Regions from separate parts of the Lentzea sp. NPDC051213 genome, predicted to be linked through region 1. Evidence: riboswitches for the same ligand, from Rfam matches in the RefSeq annotation. Region 1 holds a riboswitch; the other holds the start of a gene.
The links. A riboswitch is a leader RNA that binds a small molecule or an ion and turns the genes downstream of it on or off. The one in region 1 is predicted to bind S-adenosylmethionine.
Positions count from the first base shown of each region.

Region 2: it holds a riboswitch for S-adenosylmethionine, as region 1 does, so the genes downstream of both, ACIA8G_RS42600 (methionine ABC transporter ATP-binding protein) here and ACIA8G_RS39225 (aminotransferase class V-fold PLP-dependent enzyme) in region 1, are expected to answer to the same signal.

Region 1 covers NZ_JBITEX010000011.1:190,179-194,360, reverse strand. Annotated here, with positions in the region: gene lspA (signal peptidase II) at 1-501, opposite strand, end outside; gene ACIA8G_RS39225 (aminotransferase class V-fold PLP-dependent enzyme) at 525-1,856, opposite strand; SAM riboswitch class IV at 1,892-2,006, opposite strand; gene ACIA8G_RS39220 (potassium/proton antiporter) at 2,081-3,568, opposite strand; gene ACIA8G_RS39215 (M28 family metallopeptidase) at 3,694-4,182, shown strand, end outside.
Region 2 covers NZ_JBITEX010000015.1:7,022-11,203, reverse strand. Annotated here, with positions in the region: gene ACIA8G_RS42610 (transglycosylase family protein) at 1-274, shown strand, start outside; gene rsmA (16S rRNA (adenine(1518)-N(6)/adenine(1519)-N(6))-dimethyltransferase RsmA) at 353-1,228, shown strand; SAM riboswitch class I at 1,316-1,409, shown strand; gene ACIA8G_RS42600 (methionine ABC transporter ATP-binding protein) at 1,629-2,627, shown strand; gene ACIA8G_RS42595 (methionine ABC transporter permease) at 2,624-3,307, shown strand; gene ACIA8G_RS42590 (MetQ/NlpA family ABC transporter substrate-binding protein) at 3,345-4,145, shown strand.

The sequences.
Region 1 (4,182 bases):
GATGCGGTCGGCGAGGTTGCCGACGGCACCGCCCAGCACCAGGCCGAGGCCGATGGCCCAGCCCTGGGAGCGGAGGTTGCGCGCGATCCAGAGGATGAACCCGACGACACCCAGCGCGATCAGCGCGAGGATCCACGTCCAGCCCTCGGCCAGCCCGAAGGCGGCACCGGGATTGCGGACGAACGTCAGGTAGAGCACGCCACCGAACAGCTTGATCGGCTCGGCATCCTCGAGAAAGGCCACGGACAGGACTTTTGTGAGGATGTCCAGGACCAGCACACCGGCCGCGAGCACGGCGAGCAGGTGCACTCTCGGCTCCGGCAGCGACCCGGTGATCGAGAACTCGGCAGCGTCGTCGTCCTCGGAAGGCTTCGTTTCCGCAGCCTTCTCCGGTTCGGCGTCCGCCTCGGGTTTCGGTTCCTCGACCACCTCAGGCTCGCCGGCCTGCTCTTCAGCAGGCTTGGCGGCGGCCTTCTCGTCGGCCTTGGACTCGTCACTCACCAGGTCATTGTCCACGACCGGGACTACGCGAGGAACGGCGGCAGGGTTCGGCTGTCGTCCTCGGGCACCCAGCGGCCGTCGCGCTGCGTGTAAGTCCACTTGGGACCTTCGGTGACGAGCGTGCGCAACGCCGCCACCAAACGGTCCACGTGCTCGGCCGTCGTACCGAGGCCGATCGACGCGCGCACAGCGCGTTCTTCGTTCGAACCGGCCTGCTTGACCAGGCGGCCGACGATCACGTGCGCGCAGAACGCGCCGTCCCGCACACCGATGCCGTACTCGGCGGAAAGGGCCGCCGCGAGGAAGCCCGCGTCGAAACCGGCGATGGTGAAGCTCACGACGCCCACGCGGTCGGCGTCGGTCAGGATCGACAGCTCCCGGAAGCCGGGAACCGTGCGCAGGCCCTCACGCAGGCGCGTGAGCAGCTCCTGCTCGTGCGCGATGGTCTGCTCCCAGTGCCGCGAGAGGATCTCGCAGGCCGCGGCCAGCGCGTGCACGCCGACGACGTTCGGGCTGCCCGCCTCGTGCCGCTCCGGCACCTTCGACCAGGCAACGCCCAGGCGGTCGCCGTGATCGGTGACCTTGGCCGTGGCGCCGCCGCCCACCAGGTACGGCTGGGCCTGCTGCAGCCAGTCCGCGCGGCCCACCAGCACGCCGGCACCGAACGGCGCGTAGATCTTGTGACCGGAGAACGCGATGTAGTCGACGCCCAGCTCACGGGCGTTGATCGGGCGGTGCGGGGCGAGCTGCGCCGCGTCCAGCGCGACGCGGGCACCGTGCGAACGCGCGACCTTCGCGAGCTCGGCTACCGGCCACAACTCGCCGGTGACGTTGGACGCCCCGGTGACGATCACGAGCCGCGGACCGACCGGGGCGGCGGTCAGGGCCCGGTCCAGTGCCGCGAGGGCCGCACCGGACGACGTAGGGGTGGCGATCCGCTGCACGTTGGGACCGCGCCAGGGCAGCAGTGCCGCGTGGTGCTCGCTGTCGAACAGCACCACGGCCGTGCCCTTGGGAACGCTGCGTGCCAGCAGGTTCAGCGAATCGGTGGTGTTGCGGGTGAAGACGACGGCGTCGGAGGAGTGCGCGCCGACGAACTTCCGCACGCGGTCACGTGCCTGCTCGTAGACGCGGGTGGAGACCTGGGAGGCGAACCCGGCGCCGCGGTGCACGCTGGCGTACCAGGGCAGCAGCTCGTCGACGGCGTCGCGGACCTCCTGCAGACACGGCGCGCTGGCCGCGTGATCGAGGTTGGCGTACGTGACGCGCTCTCCGGTCACCAGCGGAATCCGCAGGTCGGAACCGACGACAGCGGGAACCGAAGCGGTGGTGTTCGGGGTGATCGCGAGCGTCATCGAGCTGCCTCCTGCGGCCTGGGGGCCTGACTGGAGGCCCGCGCTTGACCGGCGCCCTACGCGCCGGACCAGGTCCTCACCAAGGGCACCCCACCGCGGTAGGAGGGTTGCCGGCCAGCAAGCTTGGGCTTGACGCTGGCTCTCATGACCTGCCGATGACGTTAGCGGACCCTCACAACACGCGTCGAGAGCCGATCACATGGTGAGAAGCCTCGGAAACCGAGCTAGTCCCCGGTCTCGCCCTTCCACCGTGCGTAGCGACCGGCGCGGTCCACGGCTCGTATCCGCCGCTCAGCGGCATCGCGCGCCTCTTCGGTGGTGACGATGAGCAACTGGTCCTCGGTCTGCAGCCTGGTCGTCGGCTGTGGCGTGAAACTCTTTCCGCCGCGCACCACGAGGCTCACCGTGGCGCCGCTGGGCAGCCGCAGTTCGGACATGTAGACGCCGTGCAGCTTCGACCCGCGCTGGAGGTGGACCTGCAGCAGTTCGGCGCCCAGCTCGTCGAGCGGCGAGGAGTCGACCTGCACCTCCTGCGCTTCGCCCGAGCGCACCAGACCGAGACGCCGGGCGAGGAACGGCAGCGTCGTGCCCTGCACCACCGTCAGCACGATGACCAGCACGAACACCGCGTCTACCAGCTCGCGCGCACCCTCGACGCCCTGGATCAACGGGATCAGCGCGAAGACGATCGGCACCGCGCCGCGCAGACCTGACCACGAGAGGAACGCCTGTTCGCGCCACGGCACCTTGAACGGCAGCGCGGCGAGCATCACGGACAGCGGCCGCGCCACGAAGGTCAGCACGACACCCGCGATCAGCGCGGGGAACAGCACGTCGAGCAGCCGCGAGGGAGAGGCGTAGAGGCCCAGTAAAACGAAGAGCCCGATCTGCGCGAGCCAGCCGAGGCCCTCGGCGAAGGAGAGGGTGTCGGCGCGGTGCGGCAGGCGGGCGTTGCCGAGGACGAGCGCGGCCACGTAGGTGGCGAGGAATCCGGAGGCGTGCAGCAGGTCGCCCGCCGTGTAGGCCATCACGCACACCGCCACCGTGGCGAGCGGGTACAGGCCGGTGGCGGGCAGCGCCGCGCGTCTCAGCCCGGCGCCACCGAGCCAGCCGAGCGCGACACCGATGAGCGCGCCCGCGGCCAGTTCGTAGAGCACCAGCAGCGGCGCGGTCCAGGTGATCTCGTCCGCCGAGGCCAGCAGCACGACGGCGATGTAGACCGGCGCGTCGTTGAGACCCGACTCGAGCTCCAGCGCGCCGGTGAGCCGCGGCCCCACGCCCAGTGTCCGCAGGACGCTGAAGACGGCGGCCGCGTCGGTGGACGACAGCACCGCGCCCCAGAGCAGCGCCATCCGCCAGTCGAGGCCGAGCAGGTGGTGCAGTGCCGTTCCGGTGATCGCGACACTCACTGCAACGGCCACTGTGGACAGTGCGACGCCTAACCACAGCGAGGTCTTCACGGCCTGCCAGCGGGTCGTGAGCCCGCCCTCGGTCAGGATCAGCACGAGGGCCGCGATGCCCAGCGACTGGGTGAGGTCCGCGTCGTCGAAGTGGATGCCGAGCACGGACTCGCCGAGGACGACGCCGATGCCCAGGTACAGCAGGAGTGAGGGCAGGCCGAGGCGGATCGACACCCGCACCGCGATCACGGAGACCAGCAGGACGGCGGCGCCGATGCCCAGAACAAGCGTGACGTCACCCACCTGGACCATTCTGATTGATCACCACCGAAATGGACGAATCCGACGCGACAACCCGACGTTCGCACCTACCGGGCTCATGCACAGTGGAGCATGTTGATCAGTGGCTCAATCCCTACCCTGCACGGAGTTGAACCATGAGGATCCTGATCGCGCTGGCGGCCGCCTTGATGGTGACCGGAACCACAGCAGCGCAAGCGGCCGCTCCGGCGGTCATGGCCGCCCCCAACATCTCGGTGGCCAACGTCCAGTCACACCTCAACCAGTTCCAGTCGATCGCGAACGCCAACGGCGGCAACCGCGCTCACGGACGTCCGGGGTACCTGGCCTCGGTCAACTGGGTGAAGAGCAAGCTCGACGCGGCCGGCTTCGTCACGCGGGTGCAGTCGTTCACCTACGGCGGCGCCACCGGCTACAACCTGATCGCGGACTACCCCGGCGGCGACGTGAACAACATCGTCATGCTGGGCAGTCACCTCGACAGCGTCACCGCGGGCCCCGGCATCAACGACAACGGCACGGGTTCGGCGTCGATCCTGGAGGTCGCTCTCCAGATGAAGGCCACCGGCTTCCAGCCGGCCAAGCACGTGCGGTTCGGCTGGTGGGGTGCCGAGGAGCGCGGCCTG
Region 2 (4,182 bases), on a different contig from region 1:
GGGCACGAAGCCGCTGCCCGACGGCGAGGTCTGGGACCGTCTCGCCAAGTGCGAGGCCGGCGGCAACTGGGCCATCAACACCGGCAACGGCTACTACGGCGGCCTGCAGTTCTCGGCCAGCACCTGGGCCTCGAACGGTGGCACCCAGTACGCGGCGCTGCCGCACCAGGCGACCCGTGAGCAGCAGATCGCCACGGCGACCAGGCTGCGCGACCGCGCTGGCGGCACCTACGCCGCGTGGCCGGGCTGCCGCGCGAAGCTCGGCCTGCCGTAACCCCTCACCTTTTCAGTCACGCGGGGGCCCTACGTTTCCTCAGAGGAAACGCGGGGCCCCCGCGTGACGTTTCGCGGCGTGGCGGAGGCGAGCTCCGGCGTCTGCGAGAATGCGCGGGTGAGCCTGCTGGGTCCTGCCGAAGTCCGTCGTCTGGCCGAAGAGCTGGGCATCCGCCCCACCAAGAAGCTCGGCCAGAACTTCGTGCACGACCCGAACACGGTCCGCAAGATCGTCGCGGCCGCCGAGCTGGACGAGGACGACGTCGTGCTGGAGGTCGGCCCCGGCCTGGGCTCCCTCACGCTCGGGCTGCTGCCCAGCGCCAAGCAGGTCGTGGCCGTCGAGATCGATCCGCCGCTGGCCCAGCGGCTCCCGCAGACCGCGCGCGAGATGGACCCCGAGAACGCGGACAAGCTCCACGTGGTCCTCAAGGACGCGATGAAGGTCTCGAAGGACGACCTGCCCGTCCAGCCGACGGCGATCGTGGCCAACCTGCCGTACAACGTCGCGGTCCCGGTCGTCCTCCATCTCATGAGTGAGTTGCCGACCCTGCGAAAAGGACTAGTCATGGTCCAGGCCGAGGTCGCGGACCGGATGGCGGCCAAGCCCGGCAGCAAGATCTACGGGGTGCCGAGCGTGAAGCTCGCCTGGTACGCCGACGCGAAGAAGGCAGGCCCGATCGGCCGGAACGTGTTCTGGCCGGCGCCCAACGTCGACTCCGGCCTGGTGTGGTTCCGGCGCCACGAAAGCCCGCTGTCCACAGTGGATCGCAAGAGGCTTTTCGAGATCATCGACGCCGCGTTCGCGCAGCGCCGCAAGACGCTGAGGGCGGCGCTGAAGGGCTGGGCGGGAGGCGTCCAGCAGGTGGACGAACTGCTCCAGAAGGCGGACGTCGATCCCCAGCAAAGGGCCGAGCGGCTTGGCGTGATCGACTTCATTCGGATTGCTGAGGCTTAGGCCGGGGATCCATCGGCCAACAGTGTGATCTGTCGAACGAATCGGAATCTGGCTTGCGCAACCGAACGTCCGTCCGGTTGACTACAACTGCCATCCGGAGCGACTGAGAGACCTGGCTCTACGACGTCGCAGCAACCACCCGCTGGATGCGGGCAGGTGCTAACGCCAGGACCGATGGAGGATCACCATGGGTACCACGCGAATGCTGACGCGCCGTCGAGTCGTCGACCAGTGCCGTCGCACCGCTTCTGCATGTCGTCGCCACCTCGTCTAAGGCGCCTTCTAAAAGTCCTTTGACGCGCACTCGGCGTACGAGTGGCGCACACCTGAGCAGAACTTCGACCGCGCGTGCCCGCCGAAATCGGGGCACTGTGCCGTCGAGCGCAGCCGTGGAGCAGACGTGATCACTGTCGAAAACCTCACCAAGTCCTTCCAGGGCGTCAACGCCCTCAACGGCGTCACCCTCGATGTCGACGCGGGCACCGTGCTCGGCGTGGTCGGCCCGAGCGGGGCCGGCAAGTCGACGCTCGCCCGTTGCGTCGCGCTGCTGGAGCGCCCCGATTCGGGTGCGATCCGCGTCGACGGCACGGACATCACCTCGCTGGACGGGTCCGCGCTGCGGGCCGCCCGCCGGCAGATCGGCGTTGTGCCGCAAGGGGATTCGCTGCTGCGGCAGCGGACCGCGGCCGGCAACATCGCGCTGCCGCTGGAGTCCGCCGGCGTGCCGGGACCTCAGCGCCGCAGCCGTGTGGGCGAGCTGCTGGACCTCGTCGGCCTGACCGACAAGGCCGGTTCCTACCCCGACCAGCTGTCCGGCGGGCAGCGCCAGCGCATCGCCGTGGCGCGTGCCCTCGCCGCGAGCCCGAGCGTGCTGCTGGCCGACGAGCCCACGTCCGCGCTCGACCCGGAGACCACCGGTTCCGTGCTGACGGTTCTCGACCGTGCGCGCGCCGAGCTGGGCGTGACCGTTCTCATCGTCACGCACGACATGGGCGTGGTCCGCAAGATCTGCGATGACGTCGCCGTGCTGGAGCAGGGCCGCGTCGTCGAGCACGGCAAGGTGCTCGAGCTGGTCGGTGACGCCGCCAGCCGCACGAGCAGTGCGCTGCTGCCCGCCGTCGACCTGAACCCGATCAACGAGAGCAACTACGACCGCGTCGCGGACGTCGTGCTCGTCGGGTTCGCCGCGGTCGGCGCGCTGCTGCCCGAGGCCTCGCACCGGTTCGGCGTCGAGCTGAACATCGTCGGCGGCGGCCTCACGCGACTGGGCGAGACCCCGGTCGCGCGGTTCCGCCTCGGCCTGAACGGCGAGCGCTCCGACTCCGCTCTCGAGTGGATCGGCGAGGCAGGCGGCGCGGTGCAGAGGTCCCTGAAGGGACCGCAGGGAGTAGCTGCGTGAGGTCTGCTACACCCTGGTCCGACGTCGTCACGTACCTCGTCGAGGCCACCGGGGAAACGCTGTACATGGTCGGCGTTTCCACCCTCATCGCCACAGCTTTCGGCATTCCGGTCGGTGTTTGGTTGCAGCTCACCGCACGAGGTGGGTTGCGACCGAACACGGTCGTGCACCGCCTCTTGAGCTTCGTCACCGACCTGGGTCGCTCGATGCCGTTCATCGTGCTGCTCGTCGCGCTCACGTCGGTCACCCGGCTGATCGTCGGTGGCTCCATCGGCAGCACGGCGGTCATCGTGCCGCTGGCCGTGGGCGCCATCCCGTTCGTGGGGCGGCTCGTGCAGAACATCCTGTCCGAGGTGCACGTGACCGTGGTCGAAGCCGCGATCACCACCGGTGCCTCGACGTTGCGGATCGTCCGCAGCGTGCTGATCCGCGAGTCGTTGCCCGCGCTGATCAACGCCATCGGCGTCACCGTGATCGCGCTCATCGGCTACTCCGCGATGGCCGGCGTGATCGGTGGCGGCGGGCTCGGCGACCTCGCGATCCGCGAGGGCTACCAGCGCTTCAACGACCGGATCCTGTGGAGCACCGTGGCGTGGCTCGCCGTGCTCACCACCGTGATCCAGTTCGGGTTCACCCGTGCCGCCCGTGCGTCCGACCGGCGCCGGCACGCCTCAGTCTGATCTCTCTCCGCCGCTCGAAACTCTCAAAAGGAACGTCATGCGTATTAAGGCTGCCCTGATCGCGGTCGCTTTGACCTCTTTGACTGCTCTGTCCGCTTGCTCGTCGGGCGGAGCGTCCGCTTCGGACACGCTGAAGGTCGGCGTCTCGCCGGTCCCGCACGCGCAGATCCTCAAGTACGTGGCGGACAACCTCGCCGCGCAGAAGGGCCTGAAGATCGAGGTCGTCGAGTTCACCGACTACGTGCAGCCGAACACGGCGCTGGTCGACGGCTCGCTCGACGCCAACTACTTCCAGACCGTGCCGTACCTGGCGACGTTCACGAAGGAGACCGGCGCCGAGGTCGAGTGGGTCGAGCCGGTCCACGTCGAGCCGCTGGGCCTCTACTCGAAGAAGCACAAGAAGGTCGACGACCTGCCGTCCGGAGCCAAGATCGCGCTGGCCAACGACGCCACGAACGAGGCCCGCGGCCTGAAGCTGCTGGAGGCCAACGGTCTGATCAAGCTCAAGGCCGTCGACGCGCCGACCGTGCGCGACGTCGCGGAGAACCCCAAGAACCTGCAGTTCGTGCCGCTGGAGGCCGCTCAGCTGCCGCGCTCGCTGGAGGACACCGACGCGTCGGTGATCAACGGCAACTACGCGATCGACGCGGGCCTCAAGCCCGCCACCGACTCGCTGGCGCTGGAGAAGGCCGAGCACAACCCGAACGCGAACGGGTTGGTCACGCGCACCGAGCTCAAGGACGACAAGCGCATCCGCGACCTCGCGGAGCTGCTCGGATCGCAGCAGGTCAAGGACTACATCAAGCAGACCTTCAACGGTTCTGTCATCCCGGTCTGAGACCCGCAGTGGCCGGGGGAGGCGTCCGCGACGGCAG